3 regions of the Pseudarthrobacter sp. PvP090 genome follow, and region 2 is predicted to be linked to each of the others. Evidence: riboswitches for the same ligand, from Rfam matches in the RefSeq annotation. Region 2 holds a riboswitch; each other region holds the start of a gene.

Evidence for each region. Region 2 has a riboswitch for S-adenosylmethionine ahead of ABIC21_RS15800 (bifunctional o-acetylhomoserine/o-acetylserine sulfhydrylase). Riboswitches for the same ligand answer to the same signal wherever they lie in the genome.
Region 1: it holds a riboswitch for S-adenosylmethionine, as region 2 does, so the genes downstream of both, ABIC21_RS04005 (DUF1737 domain-containing protein) here and ABIC21_RS15800 (bifunctional o-acetylhomoserine/o-acetylserine sulfhydrylase) in region 2, are expected to answer to the same signal.
Region 3: it holds a riboswitch for S-adenosylmethionine, as region 2 does, so the genes downstream of both, ABIC21_RS09430 (aminotransferase class V-fold PLP-dependent enzyme) here and ABIC21_RS15800 (bifunctional o-acetylhomoserine/o-acetylserine sulfhydrylase) in region 2, are expected to answer to the same signal.

What each region holds. Positions count from the first base shown of each region.
Region 1 is NZ_JBEPPO010000003.1:58,306-63,621, reverse strand. Features, by position in the region: gene cls (cardiolipin synthase) at 1-217, opposite strand, end outside; gene ABIC21_RS04010 (aminodeoxychorismate lyase) at 359-1,321, shown strand; SAM riboswitch class IV at 1,406-1,520, shown strand; gene ABIC21_RS04005 (DUF1737 domain-containing protein) at 1,615-1,842, shown strand; gene ABIC21_RS04000 (rhodanese-like domain-containing protein) at 1,839-2,270, shown strand; gene ABIC21_RS03995 (O-succinylhomoserine sulfhydrylase) at 2,271-3,479, shown strand; gene ABIC21_RS03990 (glutamate--cysteine ligase 2) at 3,498-4,685, opposite strand; gene ABIC21_RS03985 (UDP-N-acetylglucosamine 1-carboxyvinyltransferase) at 4,817-5,316, opposite strand, start outside.
Region 2 is NZ_JBEPPO010000013.1:111,581-116,896, forward strand. Features, by position in the region: gene ABIC21_RS15800 (bifunctional o-acetylhomoserine/o-acetylserine sulfhydrylase) at 1-1,078, opposite strand, end outside; SAM riboswitch class IV at 1,143-1,258, opposite strand; gene ABIC21_RS15805 (VOC family protein) at 1,463-2,101, shown strand; gene ABIC21_RS15810 (CPBP family intramembrane glutamic endopeptidase) at 2,221-3,003, opposite strand; gene ABIC21_RS15815 (histidine phosphatase family protein) at 3,069-3,749, shown strand; gene ABIC21_RS15820 (phenylacetate--CoA ligase family protein) at 3,760-5,154, opposite strand; gene ABIC21_RS15825 (amidohydrolase family protein) at 5,219-5,316, opposite strand, start outside.
Region 3 is NZ_JBEPPO010000006.1:275,089-280,404, forward strand. Features, by position in the region: gene aroA (3-phosphoshikimate 1-carboxyvinyltransferase) at 1-510, shown strand, start outside; gene rsgA (ribosome small subunit-dependent GTPase A) at 494-1,609, shown strand; gene hisN (histidinol-phosphatase) at 1,719-2,531, shown strand; SAM riboswitch class IV at 2,609-2,722, shown strand; gene ABIC21_RS09430 (aminotransferase class V-fold PLP-dependent enzyme) at 2,757-4,238, shown strand; gene ABIC21_RS09435 (class I SAM-dependent methyltransferase) at 4,334-5,092, shown strand; gene ABIC21_RS09440 (metal-dependent transcriptional regulator) at 5,129-5,316, shown strand, end outside.

The sequences.
Region 1 (5,316 bases), on a different contig from region 2:
AGGTGCCGGCGCGTACCCGGGTGTTCACGGCGTCCTGCTGCGCCCGGCGCTTGCGGGAGAGCCGGAAGTTGCCGAAGAGCAGGAAGAGGACCAGACCCACGGCCGGGACGAAGAAGATGACCAGCAGCCACGCCATGGCCGTGGTGGGGCGGCGGTTTCCGGGGATGATGCCGAGGGCCAGCACCCGGATGGCCAGATCAACGACGGTGAGGATCATGATCACCCAGGACGGGAGAGTTTCCGCGAGAGAAAAAGGCCACAACACAGATGAACCCCTCAAGTTCCAGACCCGCGGAACAGTTCCGGAACGGGCAACCTTCAAATCCTATCCCGCAGCCCGCCGCACTAAGCTGAAGCCATGACTTCTCCTGCCGCCGCTCCCGCCCCCGTCCCGGTGCTGGTCTTCCTGGATCCTGCGTTCGACGGCGGCCGGCTGGCCGATGCCACCCGGCCGCAGCTGATGGCGACGGACCAGGGCGCCACCCGCGGCGACGGGGTCTTCGAGTCGCTGCTGGCCGTGGGCGGGCAGCCCCGCAAGCTCCAGGCGCACCTGGACCGGCTGGCCGGGTCCGCCCGGCTGCTGGAGCTGGACATCCCCGCGGAGGAAGCCTGGCGGCGGGCCATCGCGACGGCCATCGGCGAATACCGGCGCCAGCACGTCCCTGGCGCCGGGGCCGCCGGGGACGACGAACTCGTGGTCAAGCTCCTCGTGACCCGCGGCGTCGAGGGTGCGCCCGGGCCCACTTGCTGGGTCCAGGCCTCCGCCCCCGGACCGGCCGGGAGGCGCCAGCGCGACACCGGGATCGACGTCATCCTGCTGGACCGCGGCTACGACAGCGACATCGGGGAACGGGCACCTTGGCTGCTCATGGGCGCCAAGACACTGTCCTACGCCGTCAACATGGCCGCGCTGCGCTACGCGCATGCCCAGGGCGCGGACGACGTCATCTTCACCTCCGCGGACGGCCGGGTCCTGGAGGGTCCGACGTCGACCGTGCTGCTCGCGCACCTGGAGACCTCCGACGACGGCGCCGGCGGGGTCCGCACCGTCCGGCGGCTCATCACGCCCCAGCTCGACAGCGGGATCCTGCCCGGCACCTCGCAGGGCGCCCTGTTCACCGCGGCGAAGGCCGCCGGCTGGGAGCTGGGCTACGGCCCGCTGGAGCCCCGTGACCTGTACGACGCCGACGCCGTGTGGCTGATCTCCAGCATCCGGCTCCTGGCGCCCGTCAACCACATCGACGGCAAGGAAATCGGCACCCCGGAGCTGCGCCGGCAGCTCACCGCGGAGCTCAACGCGCTGTACGCCACGATCGAGTAGCCTCCCCGAAAGCAACGCGGAGCGTTACTTAACATGACGGCGGCGGCGGTGCGGGCCGGCGTCGCAGGTGTTACGTTTTTGGTGAGTAATGAGAACCGGCGCCAAGCCCTGACTGGCCGGTCGGCAACCCTCCCTTTCGCGGCGGGGTGCCTCAGGTGAATACTCGGCATATCGACCATTCGAGCTGCAAGCGTGAAAGAAGGAGATCCGTCGTGCCTGACGCGTCCGCCCCCGCTGTCCCCGAAACAGCGCCCGCCCCGTCCCCCGCATTACCCGGTGCCGCCGAAGAGAGACTGGCGTACCGCCTGTTCACTGGCCCCGATGACCGCGCCTTCTGCGAGCGCGTCTCGGCTGCCCTCGCCGAGGGCTACGTGCTGCACGGCAGCCCGTCCGCCGCGTTCAACGGCAGCAGCGTCATCGTGGCGCAGGCCGTCGTGCTGCCGGCGGCGATCGCCAGCGCCGATGCCGCCGTCGCCAATGCCGTGGACGACCTCGAGTTCGACGGCGAGGGCCACGCGTGAGCTACGCCGGGGACCTCAGCCCGCAGGAGGCCTGGGCCAAGCTGGAGGACGGCGCCATCCTGGTGGACGTCCGCACCGAGGGCGAATGGGCCCACATCGGCATCCCGGACACCGCGGCCGCAGGCAGCAAGCGGAACGATCCGCTCTTCATCCAGTGGAACCTGGCCGGCGGCATCCCCAATGCGCGGTTCATAGAACAGCTGAAGCTGCAGCTGAAACAGCCGGCCCCCGAAGAGCAAGGCACCGAACTGGTGTTCCTGTGCCGTTCGGGCGCCCGGTCCATCGCCGCCGCGATCGCAGCGACGGACGCCGGCTTCACCTCCTACAACGTCCTTGAGGGCTTCGAAGGCGAACCGGACCGCTACGGCGAACGCACCGTCAACGGCTGGAAGAACCGCGGCCTGCCCACCAACCCCGGAAAGCACTAAGTGACCTTCAATCCTGACGCCGCCGGCTGGAGCGCCGATACCCAGGCTGTCCGCGGCGGACTCGACCGCACCGGCTTCCAGGAAACGTCCGAACCGGTCTTCCTGAACTCGGGCTTCGTCTACGAATCCGCGGCCGCCGCGGAGCGCGCCTTCACCGGCGAGGACGAACGCTTCGTCTACTCCCGCTACGGCAACCCCTCGGTGGCCACCTTCCAGGAACGGCTGCGGCTGCTCGAAGGCACCGAGGCCTGCTTCGCCACCGCCTCGGGCATGTCCGCGGTCTTCACTGCCCTCGGCGCCCTGCTGGCCGCCGGCGACCGGGTGGTCGCGGCCCGTTCGCTGTTCGGTTCCTGCTTCGTGATCCTCAACGAGATCCTTCCCCGCTGGGGCGTCGAGACGGTTTTTGTGGACGGCCCGGACATGGAGCAGTGGCGGTCGGCGCTGTCGGAGCCGACGACGGCGGTCTTCTTCGAGTCGCCGTCGAACCCGATGCAGGAAATCGTGGACATCGCCGCCGTGAGCGAACTGGCGCACGCCGCCGGTGCGACGGTCGTCGTCGACAACGTCTTTGCCACCCCCCTGCTGCAGCGCTGCGGGGAGCTCGGCGCGGATGTGGTCGTGTATTCGGGGACCAAGCACATCGACGGCCAGGGCCGGGTGCTCGGCGGCGCGATCCTGGGCACCAAGGACTTCATCGAGGGCCCGGTCAAGCAGCTCATGCGCCACACCGGCCCGGCGCTGTCCGCCTTCAACGCGTGGGTGCTGACCAAGGGGCTGGAGACCATGGCCCTGCGGGTGAACCACTCCTCCGCCTCCGCGCTGCGGCTGGCCGCATGGCTTGAAGAGCAGCCCGCGGTCAGCTGGGTCAAGTACCCGCTGCTGCCGTCCCACCCGCAGTACGAACTGGCTGCCCGGCAGATGAAGGCCGGCGGCACCGTGCTGACCTTCGAGCTCTCCCCGTCCGCCGGGCGTTCGGCGAAAGAGGCAGCGTTCGCGCTGCTGGATGCGCTGCGGATCATCGACATCTCCAACAACCTGGGCGATTCGAAGTCGCTCATCACCCACCCCGCGACCACCACGCACCGCGCCATGGGGCCCGAGGGCCGGGCAGCGATCGGGCTCAGTGACGGCGTGGTGCGCCTCTCCGTGGGCCTCGAGGACCTTGAGGACCTGACCCGCGACCTTGGCCAGGCGCTGAAGCAGGTCTAGTGCTTTTCGCGGTAGGGGTCAGCCGCGGCGGACCCGGCCCAGGGATTCGTCCTGGTCCGCCGGGTCCCCGGCGGAGGTTCCCTGCATCGTCACTTCCACGGCACGTTCGACGACGGCGGCCAGCCCGCCTGAGTGGAACGGTTCCCTCTGCAGCTGCGAACCGGTGCCTTGGGCCAGGATCCGGCCGACGCCCGCCCGCACCAGGTCCAGTTCGCCCTGCTCCGCCAGCACGGGGGCCACGAAGTCCACCAGTGCGTGGACCACGTCCGCGGCCGGGGCAGGGGTGAAGGTTCCGAAGTCCAGCAGCTGGCCACGGAGCCCGCAGTTGCTGGCCTGCCAGGCGGCCATCCGCAGCAGCAGTGTCGGCACCGGGGCGGGGTCGACGCCGTCGTTCCATTCCCGGGACGCCGACTCAACGAGCGCGCGCACCAGCACGGCGATCAGGGCCGCGTCCTCGGCCCGAAGGCAGACATCAGCAACCCGGATCTCCACGGTCGGATGATTCCGGCACAGCCGGGCGTCGAAGTAGACCATTCCCTCGTCCATCAGGACGTTGCTTTCCACCAGCCGGGTCACCAGCCGCCGGTAGACCGGCAGGCTGCCGAAGATCATCGTGGGACCCGACCCCGGCCAGCGGTTCCAAGCCTGGGTGCGGTAGCTTTCAAACCCTGTCTCCGCGCCGTTCCAGTAGGGGGAGTTCGCGCTGAGCGCGATCAGCACGGCGAGTTTGTCGCGGATCCGGTCCATGACGGCCACGCCTTCCTCCGGAGACTCCACGAAGGTATGGACGTGCAGGCCGCAGGTCAGCTGGTTCCGGACCGTGAGCCCGAAGCGTTGCTGCATGGTCAGATAGCGCTGGTTCGGCGTCAGGTGGGTGGCGGAGCCGTGCGGCGAGGTGGCGAGGGCGGCGACGCGGCCGCCGTGCACCCGGGCGGCGCGGTCCGCGCGGTCCCGGCCCTGATTGAGCTGCCGGAGCAGTTCTGTGTAGTCCAGGCACGGCCGCGTCTGGGTTTCGATCTGTTCGAGTTTGAGTTCGTAGCTGAAATCGGTGCCCTCACCGATGTCATGCAGCCGTGCCGGGTCAGCCGGGCCCGCGTCCCGCTTCGGCGGGACCAGGCTGGGCAGCATGACGTCGGCGAGCGCAAGCAGCATCCCCGTTTCGGGATCCACTATCAGCAGTTCTTCCTCCACGCCGAAGGTGCGCATGACTCTATTGTGCGTCAGGATCCGAGGAAACGCCCTACACCAACCCGCGGTCACTCCGCGCCCATCACATCGCCCCTGATAGGAGCGGTGTGACCCCGCGTTGTTGGGATGTGTTCAGTGGGTCAGCGCATTCAGTCTTGGAAATACTCGATCTTCGCGCCGATGGTGTTGAGCCGCTCGGCCAGGTCCTCGTAGCCGCGCTCGATCACGTAGATGTTCCGCAGTTCCGAGACGCCGCGGGCGGCGAGCATCGCCAGCAGCAGGCAGGCCGCGGGACGGAGGGCCGGCGGGCAGCCCACCTCGGCCGCACGCCACTTGGTGGGTCCGTTGACGTAGATCCGGTGCGGGTCCAGGAGCTGCACCTGGGCCCCGAGTTTGTTCAGCTCGGTCAGGTAGATCGCACGGTTGTCGTAGACCCAGTCGTGGATCATCGTCTGGCCCTGGGCATTCGCGGCGATGACCGCGAAGAAGGGCAGGTTGTCGATGTTCAGCCCGGGGAACGGCATGGGGTGGATCTTGTCCTCGGGGGCGTGCAGTTCCGAGGTCCGGGTGGTGACGTCCACCAGCCGCGTGCGCCCGTTGCGGGCCAGGTACTCGCCGGACACCTCCAGCCGCTGGCCCATTTGTTCCA
Region 2 (5,316 bases):
CTCCCCCGGCAATGTTGAAGGCGACGACGGCGCCGGTCCCCTTCGGGCCGTACTTGCGTCCGCGTTCGTACCAGGGGCTGGACGGCAGCCCCGCGTAGGCGACCGATTCGACGTCGTCCCTGGCCTCCAGCCATTCCGCCACCCTGGTGGCGTTGGCGACGTGCCGCTCCACGCGCAGGCTGAGGGTCTCGAGGCCCTGGGCGATGAGGAAGGCGTTGAACGGGGAGACCGCCGAGCCGAGGTCGCGCAGCAACTGGACGCGCGCCTTGAGGATGTAGGAGAGGTTGGCGCCGAGGGCACCGTCCTTGCCGAGGTCCCGGGCGTAGACCAGGCCGTTGTAGGTGGGGTCCGGGGTGTTGAAGCCGGGGAAGCGCTCCGGGTCCTTGCCGAAGTCGAAGTTGCCGGAATCCACGATCACGCCCGCGATCGCGGTCCCGTGGCCGCCGAGGTACTTGGTGGCGGAATGCACCACAATGTCCGCTCCCCATTCGATCGGCCGGATGAGGTACGGCGTGGAGAGCGTGTTGTCCACGATCAGCGGGACCCCCGCCTCGTGCGCCACCCGCGAGATGCCCTCGATGTCCAGTACGTCCTGGCGCGGGTTGGAGACCACTTCGCCGAAGAACAGCTTGGTGTTGGGCTGCACGGCGTCGCGCCACTGCGCCAGGTTGTCCGGGTCCTGCACGAAGGTCACGGAAATGCCGAACTTTTTCAGGGTGTGCGCCAGCAGGTTGTAGGTGCCGCCGTAGAGGCTGGGGCTGGCCACCACATGGTCGCCGGCCTCGGCGACGTTCAGGATCGCAAAGGTCTCCGCGGCCTGCCCGGAGCTCAGCAGCAGGGCCGCGAGTCCTCCTTCCAGGCTGGCCACCCGCTGTTCCACGGCGTCCTGGGTGGGGTTGCCGATCCGGGTGTAGATGGGGGCGAGTTCGGCGAGGGCGAAGCGGTTGGCGGCGCTTTCCGCGCTGGGGAAGACGAACGACGTCGTCTGGTAGATCGGCAGCGACCGGGCGCCGGTGGCGCTGTCCGGCTCCTGGCCGGCGTGGATCTGGCGGGTTTCGAAGGACCAGGCACTGGACATCGGGACACTCCTTAGGGAACCGGGCACAGGCAGCACCGGAGCTCTTTGGCCCGGGGCAGCACTGGCGCCGCGCTTGCCCTCCGGCGGGTGCCGGACGGCCAGGTCTTCACCCGGGGCACCCCACCGCGTAACGAGGGTTGCCGGCCAGCAAGCCGGGGCTGTGTGCTGGCACTCATGACCTGACCCCAGTCTAGGAACCGGCTCCTGGCTCTGGATAGCTTTGTGACGAACATGAAGTTGGGCGCCCGGCGGGTCCGGGGAGGCCCTTCCGTTCCCCGCGGTGGCGCGGAAAAGTGCACGGACGGTTGCCGTTGGAAATGACATCCCACCACGGTTAGGAGGCCCTAAGCTGAGAGGCGCATCACAAAGTGCCAAGATGAGGGCATGCGCATGGATCACGTCTCTTACGCCTGTGAACAAGATGGCCTCGCTGCCACCACCGAACGAATTGCGTCTGCCCTCGGCGTCGAAGCCGTGAAGGGCGGAGTACACCCCAGATTCGGGACCCGCAACATGATCATCCCGCTCGCGGGACACAAATATGTGGAGGTCGTGGAGGTCCTGAACCACCCCGCGTCCGACAAGGCCCCCTTCGGCCAGGCCGTCCGCGCCCGCTCCGAAGCAGGCGGCGGCTGGATGGGCTGGTGCGTCGAAGTCGACGACCTCGCCCCGTTCGAGGAGCGGCTCGGCCGCGCCGCCGTCAACGGCAACCGGAAGTTCCCGGACGGCCGCGAACTGGTCTGGAAGCAGATCGGCATCCTCGGGCTCATCGCCGATCCCCAGGTCCCGTACATGCTCAAGTGGGAAGGCGATCCGGAACTCCACCCCTCGAAGGCCTACGAGAGCAACGTCAAGATGTCCGCCCTCACGATCGCCGGCTCGGCGGAGCGTGTCACCGAATGGCTCGGTGTCCCGGTCGAGAAGCCGCTGGAAGACGTGGCCGTGAACTGGCTCGCTCCCCGCGGGACACCCGGCATCCTCTCCGTCACCTTCGAGACGGCCTCCGGAGCCGTCACCATCTAACGCTTCCACGCCCCACACTTCGGCCGCCATCAGCGGGTGACAATGACGTCACCCACCGATGGCGGCCGAAACTCTTTAACGCGCCGCCCTGGCTGCCGGCCCTTTAAGGCAACGCGGGGTCAGCCGAGGCCGATGGACTTGCCGAAGAGGCTGAAGCCGACGAACGCGACGATGTCCAGCACGGCGTGGGCGATCACCAGCGGCATCAGGCGGCGCGTTTTGGTGTAGACCAGCGCGAAGATGACGCCCATGATGGCGTTGCCGATGAACGGCCCGAAGCCCTGGTAGAGGTGGTAGCTGCCGCGCAGCATGGCACTCGTGAAGATTGCCAGCGGCAGGCTCCAACCGAACTTGCCGAGCCGGTCCAGCAGGTAGCCCACCACGATCACTTCCTCGACGATGCCGTGCCGGATCGCGGACAGGACCAGCACCGGCACGGTCCACCAGTAGGCGTCCAGCGCGCTGGGGATGATCGCCGTCGTAATGCCCATCGCCCGGCCCGCGGCGTACAGGCCCAGGGACGGGATGCCGATCAGCGCCGCCAGCCCGAACCCCTGCAGCAGGTCCCTGCCGGGGCGGTCGAAATTGAGGCCCAGTTTCTGGAACGCCGTGCCGCCGCGGCTGCCGTCTCCGGACAGGGCGGAGGTCCGGTGGTCGGTGAGGAAGTAGAGCGCCAGGACCACCGGCACCAGCGCGAAGAAGATATCCAGCAGCTGGTAGGTGAGATCGAAGTATTCGCGGCTGCTTTGCGAACGGTTCAGGGTGGAAGTGCCTTCCGCCAGCGGCGCCCGGGTCATTTTGTCCAGCAACTGAACGACCGAGTACACGGCGGACTGTCCCAGGGACAGGCCCAGGACGATCCAGACTTCCAACCGCAGGCGGCGGCGCGAGGGAACCAGCATGTTCCTATCTTGCCCGGTCTCCGCTTGCCCTGCCTTACCGGCGTTGCCGCCTATGCTTGGGGTTTATGAGTGCGCCCGGGAAAATCATCATGATCCGGCACGGCCAGTCCGCCGCCAACGCCGACACCTCGATCTACAACCGGGTGCCCGACTACCGGATTCCGCTGACCGACCTCGGTGTGGAGCAGGCCCGGGCGGCCGGCGAACAGGTCCGGCGGCTGCTGGACGGCCGTCCGGTGTGCGTGTATGTCTCCCCCTACCTGCGGGCCTACCAGACCCTGGAGGCGCTCAACCTCGGTCCGCTGGTGGAGCGGGTGATCGAGGAGCCACGGCTGCGGGAGCAGGACTGGGCCAACTTCCAGATCGCCGGTGAGATCGAGGACCAGAAGGAACTCCGGAACGCCTACGGCCACTTCTTCTACCGCTTCCGGGAAGGCGAGTCCGGCTCGGATGTCTATGACCGGATCTCTTCCTTCATGGAGACGCTGTACCGGCACTGGTCCAAACCGAGCTACGCCCCCAACGCGCTGTTTGTCACCCACGGGCTCACCATGCGGCTGTTCTGCATGCGCTGGTTCCACTGGTCCGTGGAGTATTTCGAGTCCCTCAACAACCCGGACAACGCCGAGGTCCGCACCCTCTACCGCACCGGGGAGGGTAAATACGAGCTGGACAAACCGTTCAGCCAGTGGGAGGCCCGGCGCGTCGATGAGACGGTCCTGGACGCCCCGCCGATGTTCTTCTAGCCGCCGCTCATTACGGGACCCGGGCGATCACCTGCCGGAACTTCCCGCTCAGGCCGCTCTGTTCCGGCGGTTCTGCCGCGCGGACGACGCCGACATTCCCCAGTTCCAGCCCGGCGAGGTACTCCAACAGCCTTCCGGACGCCGCATGCCACACGGCCGCGGCATCGGCTCCGGGCTCGGGTTCGAGCCGGAGCCGGAGGGCTGCCGGACCCGTCTGGACGAGCTGGCTGCGGTGCAGCCCGGGCGTTTCGTCGAGCGCGGATCCGACGGCGAGCGGAAGGACCCGGACCGTGGTTCCGTCGGCGGCCAGCAGCCGCAGGACGTCGTCGCGGCGGCCCGCGACCCGGATGGCCGGCAGCGGGCTGCCGCACCCGCATGGGCCGGCCTTCGCCTGCACCGAGTCGCCGAGGTCGTAGCGGATGATGGGCTGCACGCGGTTGGCGAGGTTGGTGAGCAGCACGGTGTGGGACGGTTCCCCCGGCGGCGTGGGGCGGTAGTCGGCGCCGACCGGTTCCAGGATGGCCCAGTCGCTGTTCACGTGCAGCCAGCCTTTGGCGCAGTCGAATGCCAGCGGCGTGAACTCGGAGGCAGCGTACGCATCGTGGAGGGCACCCCCGAACGCCTCCGCGATGCGCGCCCGGACGTCCGGCCCGCAGGACTCGCCGGCGAGCTCCACCACCACCGGTTTCAGGTGGAGCCGGCCTGCCAACTGTTCCTCGGCGAGCAGGGCGAGGGCACTCGGGTAGCCGGTAACGGCCGAGGGGTCATAGTCGTTCAGGGCTGCCACGAGCCCGGCCAGCGGCTGCTGCACCGGGAATGCCTGGAATGCGCGCCGGCGCCACCGGCTGCGCCGGCGCTGCCATTGCACCCAGCCCGCCCCGGCGTAGTGCCCGCCTGTGCCCACCACCGCCGCCCAGCGCAATCCGCGGCGGGCCATGGCCAGCAGCTCGGGCGGAGACAGCCAGGCCAGGTCGATGCGGAGGATAAAGGACTGGGAGACGGCGAGGGATCGGGGATCGTGCACGAAGATCCCGGGGTACCCGGTGGTGCCGGACGTGGTGCAGACGAAGTACCGGTCCAGGTACGGCGTTCCGACCCGGGACGGATCGGCGATGAACGCCTCGACCCCGGCCCGGGTGACAGCGGGGTCGGTGACCCAGTCGTCGAAGTTGGCCATGAGCTCCTGTTTGGTGACCGGCGGCAGCTCCGCGAGGACAACACCGCCGGAGTGCCGGGCGGGCGCCACGTCCCGGTACAGGCGCCGGTAAAACGGCGAGCTGGTCCGGGCGTGGGTGACGATCGCGGCCAGCCGGGCCTCGCGGCGCCGGGCCAGGCCAGCCGGCCCCTGGTGCTGGGCGCGCAGCTGATCGAGGGCGAAGCCCAGTTCCTCCAACAGCCTGGCCACGGTTGCCTCCTCGGGTAAGCCGACAGGGTCGAAAGCATCAGGTCAAAACGCAGATCAGTAACAGTCAGCGGGCGCGGACCCCCGCGCGCCAGACGGCGTGCGTCAGCGGCATGCCCGGCCGGTAGGCCAGGTGGGTGGCGGACGGCGCGTTCAGCAGGTGCA
Region 3 (5,316 bases), on a different contig from region 2:
GATCTGTGGCGCAGCATCCTCACGACCATGGGGGCCACGGTGACGCTCACGGACGGCACCCTGACCGTCACCGGCGGCCCGGAGATCAAAGGCGCGGACTTCGACGAGACCAGCGAACTCGCCCCCACGGTCGCCGCGCTCTGCGCCCTCGCCAGCGGCCCCTCGCGGCTGAGCGGCATCGCCCACCTCCGCGGGCACGAAACAGACCGGCTGGCCGCTCTCGTCGCCGAGATCAACCGCCTGGGCGGCGACGCCGAGGAGACCTCCGACGGCCTCATCATCCGGCCCGCACCGCTGCACGGCGGCGTCGTCCACAGCTACGCCGACCACCGCATGGCCACGGCCGGCGCCATCCTGGGCCTCGCCGTTCGCGGCATCGAGGTCGAGGATATCGCGACCACCGCCAAAACCATGCCCGACTTCCCGCAGCTGTGGGAGTCCATGCTCGCCCAGGGCGCCGGCAGCGCGGCCCCCGCAGAGAAGGACACCCCCGGTGGCACGCAGCACTGACTCCTGGGACGAATCCGACGTCCGGATCCGCCCCAACAAGAAGGGCACGCGGCCCCGCACCAAGGACCGGCCCGCCTACGAAGACGCCGTCACCGGGCGGATCATCACCGTTGACCGCGGACGCTACACCGCGGTCGTCGCCGAGGGCACCCCCGAGGAACGCAAGATCATCGCCGCCCGCGCCCGGGAACTGCGCCGGAACCCCGTCGTCGCCGGCGACTTCGTCTCCCTGGTCGGGGACGTCAGCGGCGAACCGGACACCCTCGCACGTCTGGTCAAGATCCAGGACCGCAAGACCCTGCTGCGGCGCAGCGCCGACGACACGGACCCGATCGAGCGCGCAGTCGTCGCCAATGCCGACACGCTGGTGATCGTGGTGGCGGCCGCCAATCCCGAGCCCCGGACCGGGTTCATCGACCGCGCCCTAGTGGCCGCCTACGATGCCGGCATCGAGCCGCTGCTGCTCGTCACCAAGGCGGACGTCAAGGATCCCGCGGAACTCCTCTCCAACTACCAGCACCTTGCCTTCCCGGTGATCATCTCCAAGACGGCGGACTCCGCCGCCTCCGGCATCGATGCCCGCTCGGACGACGGGCTTTCGGCGCGGCTGGACAAAGGCGCCGTCTCCCAGCTGCGCGCCCACCTCGACGGTAAGGTCACCGTTATGCTGGGCCACTCCGGCGTCGGAAAATCCACCATGGTCAACGCCCTGACCGGCGCCGAACGCGCCACCGGCGGCGTCAACGCCGTGACCGGGCGCGGCCGCCACACGTCCTCCTCCGCGCTGGCCCTCAAGGTCAACGATGCGCCGCCGGGCAGCTGGATCATCGACACCCCCGGCATCCGCTCCTTCGGCCTGGCCCATGTGGACCCCGACCGGATCCTGCGGTCCTTCCCCGACCTCGAGCCCGGCACCGACGACTGCGAGCGGGGCTGCAAACACGATTCCAGCGCCGTCAACTGTGGGGTTGACGCCTGGGTGGCCGCCGGCCACGCCGGCGAATCCGGCCCCGCCCGGCTCGCCTCACTCCGCCGCCTGTTGGGGACCGACCCGCGGATGGAAGCCCAGGACGTCAAGGAACTGGGCACCGTCTCCTAGTCGGCCAGTCCGCCGGTTCGGCCGGCAGCGGCCGCGCGCCTGCCCGCATCCTGCGGCGCAGCCACGTGGCCTCCCGCCCCGCCGCCCGCTTTGGCGGTAGTTTGGAACCATGAGTCAACCCGCTTCGAGCTACAACGATGACCTGCGCCTTGCCCATGTACTGGCAGATTCCGTAGATTCCCAGACCATGAGCCGCTTCAAGGCGCTCGACCTTCGGATTGAGACGAAGCCGGACCTGACGCCGGTGACCGACGCCGACAAGTCTGCCGAGGAGGCCATCCGCGGCCAGCTGTCCCGCTCCCGTCCCCGCGACGCTGTCCTCGGCGAGGAGTTCGGCAGCTCCGGCCACGGCTCCCGCCGCTGGATCATCGACCCGATCGACGGGACCAAGAACTTCGTCCGCGGCGTCCCCGTCTGGGCCACGCTGATCGCCCTCGTCGACGAGGGCGAGCCGGTTGTCGGCGTCGTCAGCGCCCCGGCGCTGGGCAAGCGCTGGTGGGCCGCCAAGGGCGCCGGAGCGTACACGGGCCGTTCGCTTGCCGCCGCCACCCGGCTGAAGGTCTCCAACATCTCCGAGCTCTCGGACGCCTCCCTCTCCTATTCCAGCCTGGGCGGCTGGAAACAGCGCGGCAACCTCGACGAGTTCCTCGGCCTCACCGAGGAGGTCTGGCGCACCCGCGCGTACGGGGACTTCTGGTCCTACTGCCTCGTGGCCGAAGGCGCCGTCGATATCGCTTGCGAGCCCGAACTGAACCTCTACGACATGGCGGCGCTGGTCCCGATTGTCACGGAGGCCGGGGGACGCTTCACCTCCCTCGAAGGCGAAGACGGCCCGTTCGGCGGCAACGCCCTGGCCACGAACTCCATTCTGCACTCGGAGGTCCTCAAGCGCCTCAACCCGGGCCTGGACGACCTGCTCTAGGGACGTTCCGTAACAAAGCGCTTCACATTCCCGCCGCGTCTTTTCTGCGGCGGCAGGCATGACCTACGCTCGAAGCAGGTCACGAGTGCCAGCGCGAAACCCCGGTTTGCTGGCCGGCAACCCTCCATTCGCGGTGGGGTGCCCCGGGTGACGACCTGGCCGGTCCGGAACGGACCCGGCAAGCGCGGATCCCCGGTGCGTGGGGTCCTTTTCGAGCGAGGTCCCATGACGACTGCCACCATTCCCGCCACCGCCGATGTCCAGCCCAGTACGGGCCAGGCCCGTCCCGACGCGCGGTTCGCCGTGGCCCGCCGGCCGCTGGCCGCCGTAACCGGCGCCGAGATCCAGGCACCGCTCATCCAGGGCGGCCACGTCCGCTACGCCAATCTGGACTACGGCGCCTCGGCCCCGGCCCTGTCCGTCGTCTCGGCCTACCTCAACGAAATCCTGCCGTTCTACGCCAGCGTCCACCGCGGTGCCGGCTACGCCTCGCAGATCAGCACCTCGGTCTACGAGAACGCCCGCACCATTGTCCGGGAGTTCGTGGGCGGCCGGCCGGACGATGCGGTGATATTCACCCGGAACACCACCGATTCCCTGAACCTGCTGGCCGGCTGCCTGCCCGCCGTCGACGGCGTGCACACCGGCGAGGTGCTGTACCTCGACATCGAGCACCATGCCAACCTGCTGCCCTGGCAGCGCGTCCCGCACCGCAGCGTCATCGCCGCCCCCACCCTGGCAGCCACCCTGGAACTGCTTCGCACGGAGCTCGCCCACGGCGGCGTCAGCCTGCTCGCCGTGACCGGGGCCTCCAACGTCACCGGAGAGATCCTGCCGATCCGGGCCCTGGCCGCCCTGGCGCACGACCACGGCGCCAGGATCGTCGTCGACGCCGCGCAGCTGGCACCGCACCGGCGGATCGACATCGCCGCGGACGGCGTCGACTACCTCGCCTTCTCCGGACACAAGCTCTACGCACCGTTCGGCGCCGGGGTACTGATCGGCCGTCCCGACTGGCTCGACGCCGGCACACCGCACCTGGCCGGCGGCGGAGCCGTGCAGGACGCCCGGATTGACGGTGTCAGCTGGACCACCGGCCCCGCCCGGCATGAAGGCGGCTCCCCCAACGTCCTTGGCGCCGCCACCCTGGCCCGGGCCACCCAGGTGATCGCCGACCTGGACGTGGAGCAGTGGCACGCGCACGAAAACGCGATCCGGTCCTTCCTCGTCGAGGGCCTCGCCCGGATCGACGGCGTGAGCGTCCACCAGATCTTCTCGGACAGTGCTTCCTTCGACTCCGGGACCGGTGACTCCGGGACCGGGACCGGGCCCGGCAACGGCACGGGTACCGGCACGATCGGCGTCGTCAACTTCTCGCTGGAAGGCTACGACGCGGGCCTCGTGGCGGCCTACCTGTCGGCCGAACACGGCATCGGGCTGCGGGACGGCCGCTTCTGCGCGCACCCCCTGCTGCGGCGTCTTGGGCTGCCCTCCGGCTCACTGCGCGCCAGTTTCGGCCTGGGTTCCCGGCTGGAAGACGCCCAGCGGCTGCTCGCGGCCCTCCAGGAGCTGCGCCGGACCGGCCTCGGCTGGGACTACGTCGTGGACGCCGGACGCTGGGTGCCGTCCAACGACACGCGCACCTACCCGCACTGGGCCCCCAACACACCCGGCACCGCCGGTGCGGCCCCCTGCACCCAGGACTGACAACCCCGGCGGGCCCGCGGTTAGGAATCACCGGCGCTGCCGCGTGCGGTAAATTCGAAAGGTACCCAACCCGGACCTGCCGAAGGAGATCGCACGTGGCACGCGGCGGACCCAAATTGCATGAAGAACGCCGCCAGGAGCTGGGGCAGAGCTTCCAGGACGGCGGGGAACACTACGAACGCGTCCGCCCCGGGTACCCCGCCGATTCCGCCGACTGGCTGGTCGCCCCGGGCGCGAAGGACGCCGCGGACCTCGGCGCCGGAACCGGGAAGTTCACGGCACTGCTGGCCGGGCGAGGCCTGCACACGGTCGCGGTGGACCCTTCCGCCGACATGCTGGAACAGCTGCGCCGGACGCTCCCGGGAGTCACCGCCGTGGAGGGCACCGCCGAGCACACCGGGCTGCCCGCCGGGGCGTTCGACCTCGTATCCGTGGCCCAGGCCTGGCACTGGTGCGATCCGCTCCTGGCCAGCACAGAGATCGCACGGATCCTCCGCCCCCACGGTGTGCTGGGGCTGGTCTGGAACCAGCTGGATACGTCCGTGCCCTGGGTGCACCGTCTCTCGCGCATCATGCATGCCGGCGATGTCCACAAACCGGATTTCAGGCCGCCCCTGGGCCCGGAATTCACGCGGCTGGAGAGCCACCTCACCCGCTGGGAGGATCCGGTGCGCACCGCAGACATCCTCGAGCTGACCAAGTCCCGCAGCTACTACCTGGCGGCCAGCGGGGCGACCCGGGCCAAGGTCCTGGGCAACCTCGACTGGTACCTGCACCAGCACCTTGGCCACCACCCCGGCGAGGTCCTCCCGCTCCCCTACCTGACGCAAAGCTGGCGGGCCGTCCGGGCGTGACGGTCTCCGGCGCCGCCTGACGGTAGGCTGGAAACCGTGAAGACCAGTCTGCCCTCCTCCTCGATCGAGGACTACGTCAAGGTCATCTACTCCTTTACGGAGTGGCAGGACAAGCCCATCACGTCCACCCAGCTTGCCCAGCGACTCGGCGTGGCCAACTCCTCGGTCTCCGAAATGGTCCGCAAGCTCAAGGACCAGGGCCTCGTGGACCACCAGCCGTACAG